DNA from 4 places in the Sphingobacterium sp. UBA1498 genome. Region 1 is predicted to be linked to each of the others. Evidence: riboswitches for the same ligand, from Rfam matches in the RefSeq annotation. Region 1 holds a riboswitch; each other region holds the start of a gene.
What was found. A riboswitch is a leader RNA that binds a small molecule or an ion and turns the genes downstream of it on or off. The one in region 1 is predicted to bind S-adenosylmethionine.
Positions count from the first base shown of each region.

Region 1 (3,505 bases):
CTACAACACCAAATCCAAACATCCCTATTGTTAATTTATTGCTCATATCTCTTCTTATATTCTCTTATTATATTGTTCAATCTCTTATACTAATTCAGGAACACATGCTTTCTCCGCTCTCAGAAAGTGGCTAATAGTTTCCGTTAGTTTTGTTGTTTCGATTAAAAAGCCGTCATGACCATAGGTTGATTCAATCTCTTCATAACGAGCATTGGGAATATGCTGTGCTATGAATTGTTGCTCTTGTGGAGGAAACAATAAATCTGTATTGACACTTAATACCAATGTTGGACAGCTAATGCTTGCTAATGCAGATTCAATAGACAATCTACCGCGCCCCAAATTGTGGCTATCCATTGCTTTAGTCAGGAAATAATAGCTGTAAGCATTGTAGCGGTTTACTAATTTTTCCCCCTGATAGTTTTGATAAGATGACGCTTTGTAGTCGCCTAGCTTATTATTATCATTTTCGCTCTGCGTATTACTATAGGTTGTATAATTACGGTACGACAGCAATGCCATTGAACGTGCCACCTTTAGTCCCTTAGCACCGCCATCAGGATGGTTGGCATAAAAGGTGCGGTCGGTTGTAATGGCAAGGCGTTGGCTCTCATTGAATGCAATACCCCATGGTGAATGAACAGCATTTGTGCCAACGACGATTAAATGATCGATTGCGATTGTGTTGGACGCCGCCCATTCCAATGCCTGCTGCCCCCCTAATGAGCCCCCGATCAGAACGTTAATACGCTTGATTTCCAGATGGTCAGTAAGAAATTGGTGTGCACAGGCCAAATCTTTTACCGTAAACTCCGGAAATGATAGATAATAGGGGTGCCCAGTGGATGGGTTAATAGACAATGGGTTGCTACTGCTATAGGCCGACCCAATGACGTTGGCGCAGATGATATAATAGTCGCTCGGGTCAAATAAGTCATCGGTTCCAAAAAGGCCCGGCCACCAATCCAAGACGTTCGCATTGGCCGTTAGGGCATGACATACCCAGATCACATTGCTGCGATCTGGATTAAGTTTGCCAAACGTCTCATAACTGATTTGTAAATCAGTAAGCTCTCGTCCATTTTCAAATACAAAAGGCTTCGGGTGCAGATAAATATGCTTACTCATTTTACATTTAAATTTTATAGCCGACTAAAGTCTAATTAGTTGATTTTATCAAAAGCTTGCTGTAAATCTGCTTTGATGTCATCAATATGTTCTATTCCCACTGACAGGCGCAATAGTCCTTTGAACACACCCGCATGCGCTTGATCTTCGTCACTCAATTGTTGGTGGGTCGTTGCGGCTGGATGAATAATCAGCGATTTAGTATCGCCTACATTAGCTAAATGACTGATTAATTCTAAACTGTCGATAAAGTCATTGGCTTTCTGTGCTGCATCGCCCTTTAGCTGGAAAGAAAGCACTGCGCCGTACCCATTTTTAAGATATTTTTGCGCATTAGCGAAACTTGGAGAGCTTTTTAATCCTGGATAATTTACCTTTTCTACCTGAGGGTGGGCCTCAAGCCATCTAGCGATTTCCAACGTGTTGTCGACATGCCGTTGTACACGTAAAGACAATGTTTCAAGGCCTTGTAACAACAAGAATGAATTGAAAGGAGAGAGTGCTGGTCCAAAATCTCTCAATCCCTCTACACGCGCGCGAATTGCAAATTGTATATTGCCAAATGGGCCATTTTCACCAAAAATATCTGAAAAGACCAATCCGTGATAGCCCTCAGATGGTTCAGAAAATTGTGGGTACTTCCCATTTCCCCAGTTATAGTTACCTCCATCAACGATGACGCCGCCAATGCTTGTTCCATGCCCACCAATCCATTTCGTTGCCGATTCAACGACCACATTTGCGCCATACTCTAAAGGTTTAAATAAATAACCCCCAGCTCCAAATGTGTTGTCAACAATTAATGGCAAATCGTATTTTTTGGCTACAGCGGCAATTTTTTCAAAATCAGGAATATTGAAGCTTGGGTTCCCTATTGTCTCGACATAGATTGCCTTAGTTTTATCGTCAATGAGCGCTTCTATTTTATCAGCTTCAGCATCGGTGGCAAAACGAGCTTCAATACCTAGCCGTTTAAATGCAACTTTGAATTGATTGAATGTACCTCCATATAAGTTGGACCCTGCAACGAAATTGTCACCGCTTTCAAGAATATTATTTAATGCAATAAACTGCGCTGCCTGACCAGATGCAACTGCGACTGCGGAAACACCACCTTCTAAAGCTGCAATCCGTTGTTCAAATACATCCGTAGTTGGATTCATGATCCGGGTATAAATGTTTCCAAACTGTTTTAATGCGAATAGATTGGCCCCATGTTCTGCATTTTCAAAGACAAAAGATGTTGTTTGATATATAGGAACTGCTCTGGATCCTGTGGTAGGATCAGCGACTTGGCCAGCATGAACCTGTAGTGTTTCGAATTTCAAATTTTTGTTAGAAGACATAATAGATCAGATTTTAAGGTTTCAAAAAAGAATTTGTAAAGGTAAAAGAGAAGCATACACACCTACTTGGAAGGTCTGTCAAATCGTTATCCAAGAAAAAGGAAATGATTTTTAACAAGCAGGGAAGTGTGTATGCATACGCATTCGCATCGATACTTTTTTACGATGTAGTACACTTTTGCTGTTCGCAAGGTTCAGTTGTATTGAACCTGAATTTTTAATGGATTTCAGTAATTTAATAAGCATTGTCTTATATCATTTATATGCTCCAAAACGATATTATTTTGGACAGGAATTGGCACCTTTTCAAGCAAATTGAAGGTTGCCAGTGGGTCATTGAGCCAGTCTCTCGCCACTTCTTTATAAATCAAGACCTACTGATTAAGGAAGGTGTTGATTAGAAATCTTCTTTCGAAGACGACACAAATATAAACTTCTTTTTTATTAAAGCAAAAGAAATACGTTTTTTTTACTTAAAAGAGCGTTACTTCGGGAGCTGTAATCGCATATTTGTTATTCAATATTGATACATAAATACATAGCTTGCCTTTATGGTTTTCTTAAGTTGATATTTTCTGCCAGCTGATCTAAGTCGGTTAAAAGGGGTTTTAAAGCATCAATTCTGCAGTGGATACCCTGTTGTATGTCGTGATTCGCTTTTCTACCTAACGATATGGAGAGACCAACCAAATGCGAATTGATGCGATAGGAGAGTGCTTGAAAATGATGGATATGGGACCAGTCTACCCACTTGTGTTCAGGTTCCTTCTTCATTTGATTGATCGCATCGGAAAAGAGAGCCATGGCAGTCTGTGCTTTTTTCCGAGCCAGTCGAATGTCGAACGAACTTTGCAGATCATCAGATAGGCGTTTGTTGATAATTTGAAAATAATGGTGGTTATATAATGCGACCTCTTTTGCCAAGTGGACCATGCTCGTGCTTTGGCGTACGGGTATCAAAAAATAGCCCGCTATTGCCAGCAGCGCACCAACTAAAGTAAAAATTATTCTACTGCCTAAAATGATATTAA
Region 1 is NZ_DCRG01000001.1:146,259-149,763, reverse strand. Features, by position in the region: gene B3139_RS00605 (homoserine dehydrogenase) at 1-46, opposite strand, end outside; gene B3139_RS00600 (homoserine O-acetyltransferase family protein) at 85-1,128, opposite strand; gene B3139_RS00595 (O-acetylhomoserine aminocarboxypropyltransferase/cysteine synthase family protein) at 1,164-2,474, opposite strand; SAM riboswitch class I at 2,731-2,843, opposite strand; gene B3139_RS00590 (FUSC family protein) at 3,024-3,505, opposite strand, start outside.

Region 2 (3,505 bases), on a different contig from region 1:
GCACGTACTGCCCAGTTCAAGTAATCTTTTTGATCAGCTTTACGTAAAGGTAATCCTTCCCGGATAGCTGGTTCATCAATTTGGATGATTTTGATACCTGCTTTTTCCAAAGCTTGTACTTCATCCAAGATGGCCAAAGCAATTTGGTAAGTTGTTGTTGAACGCGGTTGATCGTTACGAACGAAAGACCATTGCAAGATTGTTACAGGACCTGTTAACATACCTTTCACCGGACGGTTTGTCAATGATTGTGCGTAAGATGACCAACGTACAGTCATGTCCTCTGGACGGTAGACATCACCATAGATAATTGGAGGTTTAACACAGCGAGAACCGTAAGACTGAACCCAGCCGTTTTGTGTGAAAGCGTATCCGGCTAATTGTTCACCGAAGTATTCCACCATGTCATTACGCTCGAATTCCCCATGTACCAAAACATCGATGTCCAATTGCTCTTGAAGGCGGATGGTGTTTTCAGTTTCTTCTGCGATTGCTTTATCGTATTCCGCTTGAGTAATAGCACCTTTTTTCAAATCTGCTCTCCATTTACGAACATCTTTTGTTTGTGGAAAAGAACCTATCGTTGTGGTAGGGAATGCCGGCAAGTTAAATTTCGCTTGTTGCGCTGCTTTACGGTCTGCAAATGCTGAAGTACGTTTTGCATCGTCATCAGTGATATTGCTTGTACGTGTTTTAACTTCAGGTTTGTGAATTAATGGAGAAGTGCGACGGCTTTCAGCAGCAGCTTTGTTCGCTTCAAAACGTTTCGCTGTTTTCGCATCAACTTCGCCTTCTGCCAGTACAGCTAAGTCTTTCACTTCAGCTAATTTTTGTTTGGCAAAGGCTAACCAATTTTTTACTTCAGCAGGTAATGATTGTTCATTATGCTCATTATCTAGGTCAAAAGGAACATGCAGTAAAGATGAAGAAGGAGCCACCCAAACGCGGTCTTTTCCTAATGCATCAACTGCTTGCTTGATTTTAACCAATGACTTTTCGTAATCGTTTTTCCAGATGTTACGGCCTTCAACAATACCTAAAGATAATGTCAATGAAGCGGGAACTTTAGCTAAAACGGTATCCAGTTGGTTTTCACCACGGACAAGATCCAAATGTAAAGCATGAATAGGCAAATTAACCGCGATATCTTCGTTATCTTTTAACGCTTCGAAATAAGTGGTAGCGATTAATTTGATGTTTTTTGCTGCAGCAGCTAATTTTTCAAAAGTAGGCTGATATAGCGCTTTTACTTTAGCATCTAAATCCAATGCTAAGAACGGTTCGTCAATCTGAACATATTGCGCACCAGCTTCAGCTAGTTTAGACAATATTTGCTCATATACAGGGACAAGTTTATCCAATAAATCGATCCTGTCGAAGCCAGCTTCTTTTTCTTTACCGATCAATAGGTAAGTGATCGGACCAAGTAAAACTGGTTTAGTATCAATGCCCAATGATTTTGCCTCGTTGTATTCATTTAAGAATTTTTCAGAAGTCAATTTGAATTCTTGATCTTTTGTGAATTCTGGTACCATGTAGTGGTAGTTTGTGTCCAACCACTTGGTCATTTCCATTGCAGTTACGTCAATTCCTTCTTGTTGGAAACCGCGGGCCATTGCAAAATATAAGTCTAAGCTGTAGTTGTTGTCTACTTTATTCAATAAGGAATGGTAACGGGCAGGAATTGCACCAACCGTAAGGGTTAAATCCAATACTTGATCGTAAAAAGAGAAATCATTGGAAGGGATTAAATCTATTCCAGCATCTTTTTGTGTTTTCCAATTGCCTTCACGTATTTTTTTTGCGGTGTCCAATAATTCCTCAACAGAAGATTTTTTAGCCCAATAGGCCTCATTGGCTTTTTTCAATTCGCGGAACGCGCCCACACGAGGGTAACCTAAATTGTTAGTCAATAACATAATGAATGTTTTTAATATTTTTTTTCAACTATATTTCTTGCTAGAGAGAGAAGGACACACTAGAATTTGGTGACTTCGGCTTATCATTCCCATATACTAATGGGTAGAATTTAGCACCTTGTCAAGGGACAGGTTGCTAAGGCTTCATCGGGTCTATTCCCTCTGCCTTTCTCTATAAGCGATGCTAAGGTAGCGCAATTATTTTAAAAATGCAAATTTTTTATGAAAGTGCACCTATTTTTTATATTCTACTAAGAATGAAATTCTTTTTTTCTCTTCTTTTCATCGAATCATTCCTTTATTTCATAATTCAATGCATTACAGACAAAAAAATGGGAATGATCGTATGACTCATTCCCACTGTTTTTAGCTTACCAAAAGTTTGTAACCTTTTCCATGCACATTTACAATCTCAACTTTACTATCCTCTTTCAGGTATTTTCGAAGTTTACTGAGAAAGACATCCATACTTCTACCAGTAAAATAGTTGTCATCATGCCATATTTTTAATAAAGCCTCCTCTCTTGTCAATACATCATTTTTCTTTAGGCAGAGCAGGCGTAAAAGTTCAGCTTCTTTAGTCGATAGTTTCTGCATCTGCCCTTTATAGGAAATCTGCTGACTTGTGTAATCAAAGAAATAATCGCCAATTTCAAATTTGTCTGCAACTACCTCTTCTTCTTTATCCCGAACACTGCGTTTTAGCAGGGCATTGATGCGAAGTAACAATTCCTCAACCCGAAACGGCTTAGTGATATAATCATCCCCTCCAAGTTCAAAAGCTTCAGTTTTATCTTCCATCATACCTTTCGCTGTGGCAAAGATTATTGGAACAGTATTGTTTGTTTTTCTGATTTCACGTCCAACAGAGAAGCCGTCTTTCTTAGGCATCATGACATCGAAGATGCAGAGGTCATAGTTATTTTTCTTGAACTGGGATATTGCTTCATCACCATCTGTACATAGTGTGACGTCAAATTTTCCCTTTAATTCGAGATAGTCTTTTAAAAGATCCCCCAAATTAGGATCGTCTTCTGCTAATAATATCTTTTGCATAATGAATACTTTAATTTTAACGAATTCCCTTGATGCTGATAAATCAGCTTCCTCTACCTTTGAAATTCTTTTACAGAGGAAATATACAAAAAAGGAACCTTTTATTTTTTTGTAGGCAAAATTACTTCAAAGGTCGTGCCCTTATCTTTTTCGCTTTTAACCGTAATTTTTCCGTTCAGTCTCCTCAGAATATCTTGTACATAACTTAGACCAAGACCAAATCCTTTTACATTGTGGACATTGCCTGTCGGTATCCGGTAAAATTGGTCAAAAATCTTTTGCAGGTGATCTCGGCTCATACCGATACCGTTGTCAGCTATAGTGACCACAATACTATCACCGACGTTTTTTGATTGTATACTCACATGTAGATCACCTTTATTGTATTTAATTGCATTATCCAATAGGTTATAAAATACGTTTGAGAAATGCAGTTCGTCGCCAACGACGACATCTTTCGTGGCTGCCAGATCAATACTGAATTTTCCGCCAATATTTTGCATTCTCAGTTGCATACTGTCCGTAACAGC
Region 2 is NZ_DCRG01000014.1:8,600-12,104, reverse strand. Features, by position in the region: gene metE (5-methyltetrahydropteroyltriglutamate--homocysteine S-methyltransferase) at 1-1,919, opposite strand, end outside; SAM riboswitch class I at 1,997-2,100, opposite strand; gene B3139_RS08885 (response regulator transcription factor) at 2,286-2,975, opposite strand; gene B3139_RS08880 (sensor histidine kinase) at 3,077-3,505, opposite strand, start outside.
Region 2: linked by a shared signal. The riboswitch ahead of metE (5-methyltetrahydropteroyltriglutamate--homocysteine S-methyltransferase) and the one ahead of B3139_RS00595 (O-acetylhomoserine aminocarboxypropyltransferase/cysteine synthase family protein) in region 1 are both predicted to bind S-adenosylmethionine.

Region 3 (3,505 bases), on a different contig from region 1:
ATGATGCAAGAATCTCTGGTAAAAAAGATGGTTTAGCACAATCTAAAGCTGATGCTAGAAATGCTGCTTTAGCTGCTGAAGCTAAGAAAAAAGAAGAAAAAGCTGCTGCTGTAGCTGCTAAAAATGCTCCTGTAGCGGAAGAAACTCCTGCTGAAGAGACTGAAGCTCCTGCATCAGAAGAAACTGAAGGTTAATTCTTTCATAAAGTATTCGAGAAAGCCGACTCAACCTTGAGCCGGCTTTTTTTGAAACAGCCTATAGGCTATAGTTTGCCATTATCATGTCTTACATCTAATTGCTAAATACGAAAATATGACTATTGATCAAAGCTTTTACATCGGTTATATCAGCAAAACAAGAGGGCTTAAAGGAGAGGTACAGCTGTTTTTTGAGTTCGAAGAATACGAGAGTTTGGATATGGATGTCGTCTTCGTGGAAGTGAACAAAAAGCTTGTTCCTTATTTTGTTGACGCCATCAAATTTCAAAAGAACAGTACCGCTTATGTGACATTCGAGGATGTGGATCATATTGATAAGGCTCAAATACTTGTACGTAAAAAGCTATATCTTTCCAATGATAAAATGCCGGAGCGTGATCCAGATGATTTTAGATATACGGATTTAATCGGTTTTTTAGTAATTGATGAAAACCATGGTGAACTGGGGAGAATAACAGATGTTCAGGAGTTTCCACAACAATTTGTTGCTACCGTAGATATGGATGGCAAGGAGCTGATGTTCCCACTTTCGGACGATTTGATCTTAGGTATTGATGGCGAAGAGGAGATTATTGAAGTTGAATTGCCAGAAGGCTTAGTGGATCTGTATAAAGAATAAGTATATCCTTAGGCTTATATAAATGAATAGCCTTTCATAGACTATCGCAGTAATTTATTATATTGGCATATATTATTTTGCCATAATTATTAATTGATTTTGAAATCGTTATTACTCCTGCTATTCCTATTTTCACTGTCTTCTTGTGCTTTCTTTGGAAAGAAAAAGGAGTTTCCTGAAGGTAATTATCAGATGATATTGGGCTATTCGAATGAGCAATATCATAAACTTAAGAGAGAATCTCCCCAGAATGTGGAGGCAAATACCTATGGGAATGATCCTACTTTATATCGGTCCTTTCTCTCACTCCATAATAAAGACCGCTTTGTCTTGGCGCTAGACGATATATTACTCTTCGGAAAGTATAGATTCAATGGTGACAGATTAGAGTTGACCGACGAGAAAAAAGGTAGCATCGCATTGGATATTGTTAAGGTAAAAAAAGATTTTATTCAGCTAAGAGGTGATTTTTCACAGTTTAACTCAGCGCGTGTACCTACTACCGAAAGACTTTATCTTAACTTTGCCTTAGATAAAACCCCTATACGCGAGACGCCAAGCAAATTTGACAGTCAAGTGAATTTGTGGCGGAATGCTCCCGTAAGAGCAGAAAGTGAAAAGGAGGTCAAGGCGAGGGCATTGAATTTTGTTGATTATTCCATCGCTTACTTTCAACATATATCAAGTTCTGGTACGCATCACGATTATCGAATGGATGGTGTTGAATCGCCAATTATTTATGCTGAGAACGGTATTGTGCTCAAGGCGTGGACAGATGTGCCGGAATCTTGGAAAGAGTTGTTTTACAATGAACAAGATGCATTGATCGCCTATCGCTATTTATTTGATGGCTTTAAATATGGATCGAAAGAGGAATACCACGTAACAGGACTTTTATTAATAACATTTTATCTCAAAAATCTACGGAATTCCCTGGCAGCGCATCTTTAGCCAATGATTCTCGATCCTTACTTTCGCCTGTTTTTTTTAACATTTTTTGGTGGTGCATACATTTCTTTTGTTGCGTGTAAGCAGAGCCCAAAGGTCTTATTGCCCTATTTGCGGTGCCATTTTAGTCTTTTCGAAAAAATATTTTTGTCTTTTGATTTTTTAAAACGATATTAGCAACGCTTATAGAGAAAGGCCGAGGGAATAGACCCGTTGAAGCCTTAGCAACCTGTATTGTTCAAGGTGCTAAATTCTACCCTACTCCATGTGGGAAAGATAAGTTACATGAAGATAAACGATTCCTCGACGTGTGCGTTTCGATATAAGCCAACCAAACTAAAAAACAGTTTTTTAATGAAGATTATCGATCATATCCAGAATGCCAAAGGAAAAACATTGTTTTCTTTTGAGCTATTGCCACCGGCGAAAGGGCAGGGCATCCAAAGTATTTTTAAAACCATGGATGAACTGATGGAGTTTAAACCTCCTTTTATCGACGTAACTTACCACCGGGAAGATTATATCTATAAAGAGCATGCAAGTGGATTACTGGAACGCGTTTCCTATCGCAAACGTCCTGGGACAGTGGCGATATGTGCAGCAATCATGAATAAATATAAAGTTGATGCAGTGCCCCATTTGATATGTGGTGGTTTTACTAAGGAGGAAACCGAAAATGCACTGATCGATTTGAACTTCCTGGGTATAGATAATGTCTTAGTATTGCGCGGAGATGCACGTAAGGGCGATGCTGATTTTATTCCAACGGATGGTGGACATGCTTTTGCAACAGACCTATTGGAACAGGTTGCTGATATGAATAAAGGAAAGTATCTGCATGAGGATATTGTCACATCGGAAAAGACTGATTTTTGCATCGGTGTAGCAGGTTACCCCGAAAAACACTTTGAATCGCCAAATTTTAATACTGACTTTAAATATCTGAAACAAAAAGTCGATATGGGGGCGGAATTTATTGTAACTCAAATGTTCTTTAATGTCGAAAAATATAAGGAATTTGTTACTAAATGTAGAGATAATGGAATACATGTGCCTATTATTCCAGGATTAAAGCCACTGACAACTAAAAAGCAGCTCGTGACCTTACCACGAATATTTCATCTCGATATTCCAGAAGAACTGAGCGATGCTGTTTCGGAATGTAAAACGAATGCCGACGTCAGACAAGTCGGAGAAGAGTGGTTGGTACAACAATGTCAGGAGCTGATCAAGTTTGGCGCTCCGGTTTTACATTTCTATACGATGAGTAATCCGGGTCCAACAAAGAAAATTGTAGAAAAACTAGCCTAACTCATAAAAATACCCGCGAAAGGGAGCTGATAAGCTCCCTTTTTCATTGTTAATATATCCATAATTGACCTTATAGCCAAGTCGTCGTGTTGGCAACGGAGTCATTTGCGTTCGTGCAAGTGTCAGTGTGTTTATTGTCAGGTACTTGTGTTAAATAGTGTTAATTAACATACTGGAATCAGGATAACTTTTTAACTTAAAGTCCTAAAAAGGATTTTAATAGAAGACCAATTGTCCTTATGACGTACAACAGAATAAATTCTCTACTGGGTTTTGCTTGCGGACTCATTGCCACATGTGTATACATTGCTACCGTGGAAAAGACGGTAAGCTGGTGGGATTGTGGTGAATTCATTGCCTGTGCTTACAAGCTGGAAGTAGCACACCAACCTGGGGCACCATTGTTTCT
Region 3 is NZ_DCRG01000023.1:178,364-181,868, reverse strand. Features, by position in the region: gene B3139_RS13975 (30S ribosomal protein S16) at 1-194, shown strand, start outside; gene rimM (ribosome maturation factor RimM) at 313-837, shown strand; gene B3139_RS13965 (hypothetical protein) at 937-1,788, shown strand; SAM riboswitch class I at 1,966-2,068, shown strand; gene metF (methylenetetrahydrofolate reductase [NAD(P)H]) at 2,140-3,096, shown strand; gene B3139_RS13955 (DUF2723 domain-containing protein) at 3,336-3,505, shown strand, end outside.
Region 3: linked by a shared signal. The riboswitch ahead of metF (methylenetetrahydrofolate reductase [NAD(P)H]) and the one ahead of B3139_RS00595 (O-acetylhomoserine aminocarboxypropyltransferase/cysteine synthase family protein) in region 1 are both predicted to bind S-adenosylmethionine.

Region 4 (3,505 bases), on a different contig from region 1:
TGGGGCTTTGAGAAAAAAAACTGCCTCCCAAAAATCGGCCATAAAAGAAACTGTATGCTCGGAAATTCATGTCTAACACCTGTTAAGATCACAAACTTCAGAAAAACCATTTTTCCAAGTCGACCCGAAAAATTAGTCCCATAAAAAAAGCTGCCCTTGTCGGACAGCTTCGTTCTCAAAGATCTGCTTAACGTATTATCCATATAAGGAATCTTCAATTGCATTCCACAGTTGAATTCTTTTTTGCAGCGCAACTTTACTAATCTCCTTCATTTCCGTCCATTTAACCTCATCGTCCTTCGCAAGATCTGTTATCATCTGCATCGCCAATGGACCGTGTTCGTCGCCATCTAAATCAATATGGCGTTGAAAATAATAAATAAAACTGTCTAAATTGGCTGTAGGGAAATTCGCTTTAATTTCTTCCAAAATAGACGTAAACATTCCGGGGATGAGGTCTTCACGTCCAAAGGTAAATGCCGCCGCAATTTTATGCACTTCACCCTCAGCTATTACTTCGAATGTAAAATTCAGAAAATCTTTGATTCGCTTGTCCAATGTTGTCAATGCTATAGCATCGAATATATTATCCGATTTTTTGGCATTGGCAATAAATTTATTGATCAAATGGAGGTCGGCTCCCATAGCAGACATTGCGTCGAGATACATCTCAAAATGGCTTAATCGACGTCCATCGATATATTCATCCGACTCCTCTGCCAATACAATTTCATTAATCAAATAGCGCGTTGAAGGATGTTCACTGGCGAACCATGGAAGTGTGGTACAGGTTAATTTGATCTGTAAAGCTTTTAATAAAGACATAAAATCCCATACAGCATACACATGCCCTTCGGTAAAAGAACGTAAATTTTTGATCGTCTTTATTTTACGGTATAAAGGGTGTTGCAATAATACTTCGCGTTCGGTAGCAATGTATTCGTTAATTTCCGCAATTCTATTCATGCCGCAAAAGTATTGTGTTCTCTCTGCTTTTTAAAGTATTTTCGATGAGATTACAGTAACATGATAAATTTCCCAATCAGCTAACCGCTTTATACCCAAATTAAAGTCAAAGCGACCAGCTTGTTTTGCTGCTGTTTTCGGTTATCAGCGTTTAATAGCAGTAAAGACAAAAAAAATTTTATTATAAAAAAATAATCTACTATATTTGTAGAGTATTCAGAATTGCATGATGCAATACCAACCGAGTGAAGGCACCGCGGTGGTAAATTAATACGGGTTTCGACCAAAATAAACGTTATACAACGGTTATTTTCCCAAAGTAATCTGGATACAGTTTATGGTTTAATCCTTTAAATTTTTAAATTGTATGGCTACAACAACAAATCTTTACCAACACTTACTGGAAAAATTCAGTTATTATTCAACAGATGAACTGATCCAGCTCAACAACGACACCATTTTAGGACAAGGCTGGGGATCATCGAAAGCTACCTTCAGAACAGCTTTGATCAGTACATTCTCCAAAAGGGGGCTTGATCTTTCTAATATTATTTCCAAGGAAGACGGCTTTACGTCGGTGAAGCAGGTGCCTGTCCGTCTGGAACAAAATGTTTTGATTCCTTTACAGTAAAGCCCTATAAACGCAAAAAGAGTAGGCCTAGCCTACTCTTTTGTCAATGAGTGGTGATATCTTAATGTATGATTGAGCGAATGGGCTGTTTGTCGAGCGTCGTCTTTGTAGGACGAAAGATCGTCGCAATTTTGAATTTCTGCCACATCCACTTTCTTTCTTACTTTGCTGATGACCTGATTTAATTCCGATTTCCAGTTACCCGGATCGCCAAAATCGTCCATCCAATTTTTGTTGATAAACTTTTTGTAGTTCAAAAGCAAAATATACAATTCCTCACCACTACCGGCGCGATTGATTGACGTGCGCCAGTTCTCTAATTTTTCTTTAAAACTCATAACCAGCAATATATAAAAAAAATACGACTTGACCAAATATTCCCGATTTTTACCTTGCGTATTGACAAAGATCTGACAGTACAATCGCTTTTGCGTCGGAGTCGACAATTTCATAAAAACTGTTATCTTTATCACCGCAGCCTGAGCGCTTAAACGGTTGGAATTTAGTTGAAGACATAAGCATGCGAAATAATGACCTTCTATTTTCAATCGCATCAGTTCCAAGAAATAAATAATTAATTGATGACTAAACTTTATTGTGATTATTGGGTCTCATTAACAAGAGTAACATATGATCATTTGCTTTCAAATTTAGCCTTATGCCCCATATGATGTTGAAATTTACGTTTAAAACCATCCTAGTCCTTTTCTTATTAGATACAGCCACACCTGCGATGTGCGCTACAGTAGCGTTTGCTAATCCTGCTCCTTTTTTCTTTCAGGATCATCTGGGTGATGGTTACAGCAAAATCGGATCACGTATTTACTATCGTGGTAAAGAAATTGTCAATGCCAATGCCGGTTCTTTTCAGTTTTTAGGTGATGGTTATGCAAAAGACACCTGGAAAGTCTATTTTCGGGGGGCAGCTGTAGCCGATGCGAGTCCTTCTACTTTTCAGTCACTGGGTGACGGTTACGCTAGTGATGCCTGGAAGGTCTATTTTTATGGCAGATCCTTATCGAATGTGACAGCGTCTTCCTTCAAGACGCTGGGAAATGGTTACAGCAAAGACGCATGGAAAGTCTACTATTTGGGCAAAGAAATTGCAGGAGCCAACTCCTCCAGCTTTGAAAACCTCGGTCGGGGTTATGCAAAAGATAATTGGTCAAGCTATTATCGGGGCGAAAAGAACGAGAGATTTGCTGGTCCTACCACACAGCCTCTTGGCGGTCAATATTCCAAGGACAATTGGTCTGTTTTCTATAAAAATCAGAAAGTGGAAGGGGCTTCTGCTTCAACGTTTGAATACCTTGATGATGGCTATGCCAAAGACGCCTGGAATCTTTTTTACCGTGGAATTAAAGTCGAGGGCGGCAGCCCCAACTCGTTCAAATCAATCGGAAATGGCTATGCCGTAGACCCCTGGGCAGTCTATTATCAGGGAATAAAAGTTAACGGCGCTTCGGCATCCACCTTTAAAGCACTTGGGGGAGGGTATGCAAAAGACTCCTGGACGGTTTTCTATCGCGGCCAGGAGTTGAAGGGGGCGAGTGCTTCCACCTTTGAATATTTGGATAACGGCTATGCCGGGGATGCATGGAGCAAGTTTTATAGAGGGAAAAAATTGGATTGATCTACTCGATAATAATGTTGATCCCGACCATTTTAGCTTTGTATTTAATTTTTTCAATAAGACCGTAGTAGCCCCAGTTGCGCAACAGAAATTTATCGCCTTTGGCAATTTCCTCCTTATTGGATTGGTTGACCAACAAGAGGGTACCTGCCTGTGCTTTCACACAAAGTTCAATTAACCGGCGGCTATAGAGATGGAGCTTGGTGTCTACATAATTTTTCTCCTTTTCGTTGAAGTGCTCCAAGCTTTTCATTTTCCGCTTACGACCACGCCCA
Region 4 is NZ_DCRG01000028.1:23,207-26,711, reverse strand. Features, by position in the region: gene B3139_RS16445 (DUF3050 domain-containing protein) at 196-966, opposite strand; SAM-I-IV-variant riboswitch at 1,174-1,267, shown strand; gene B3139_RS16440 (5-oxoprolinase) at 1,334-1,597, shown strand; gene B3139_RS16435 (hypothetical protein) at 1,630-2,049, opposite strand; gene B3139_RS16430 (DKNYY domain-containing protein) at 2,265-3,230, shown strand; gene B3139_RS16425 (hypothetical protein) at 3,232-3,505, opposite strand, start outside.
Region 4: linked by a shared signal. The riboswitch ahead of B3139_RS16440 (5-oxoprolinase) and the one ahead of B3139_RS00595 (O-acetylhomoserine aminocarboxypropyltransferase/cysteine synthase family protein) in region 1 are both predicted to bind S-adenosylmethionine.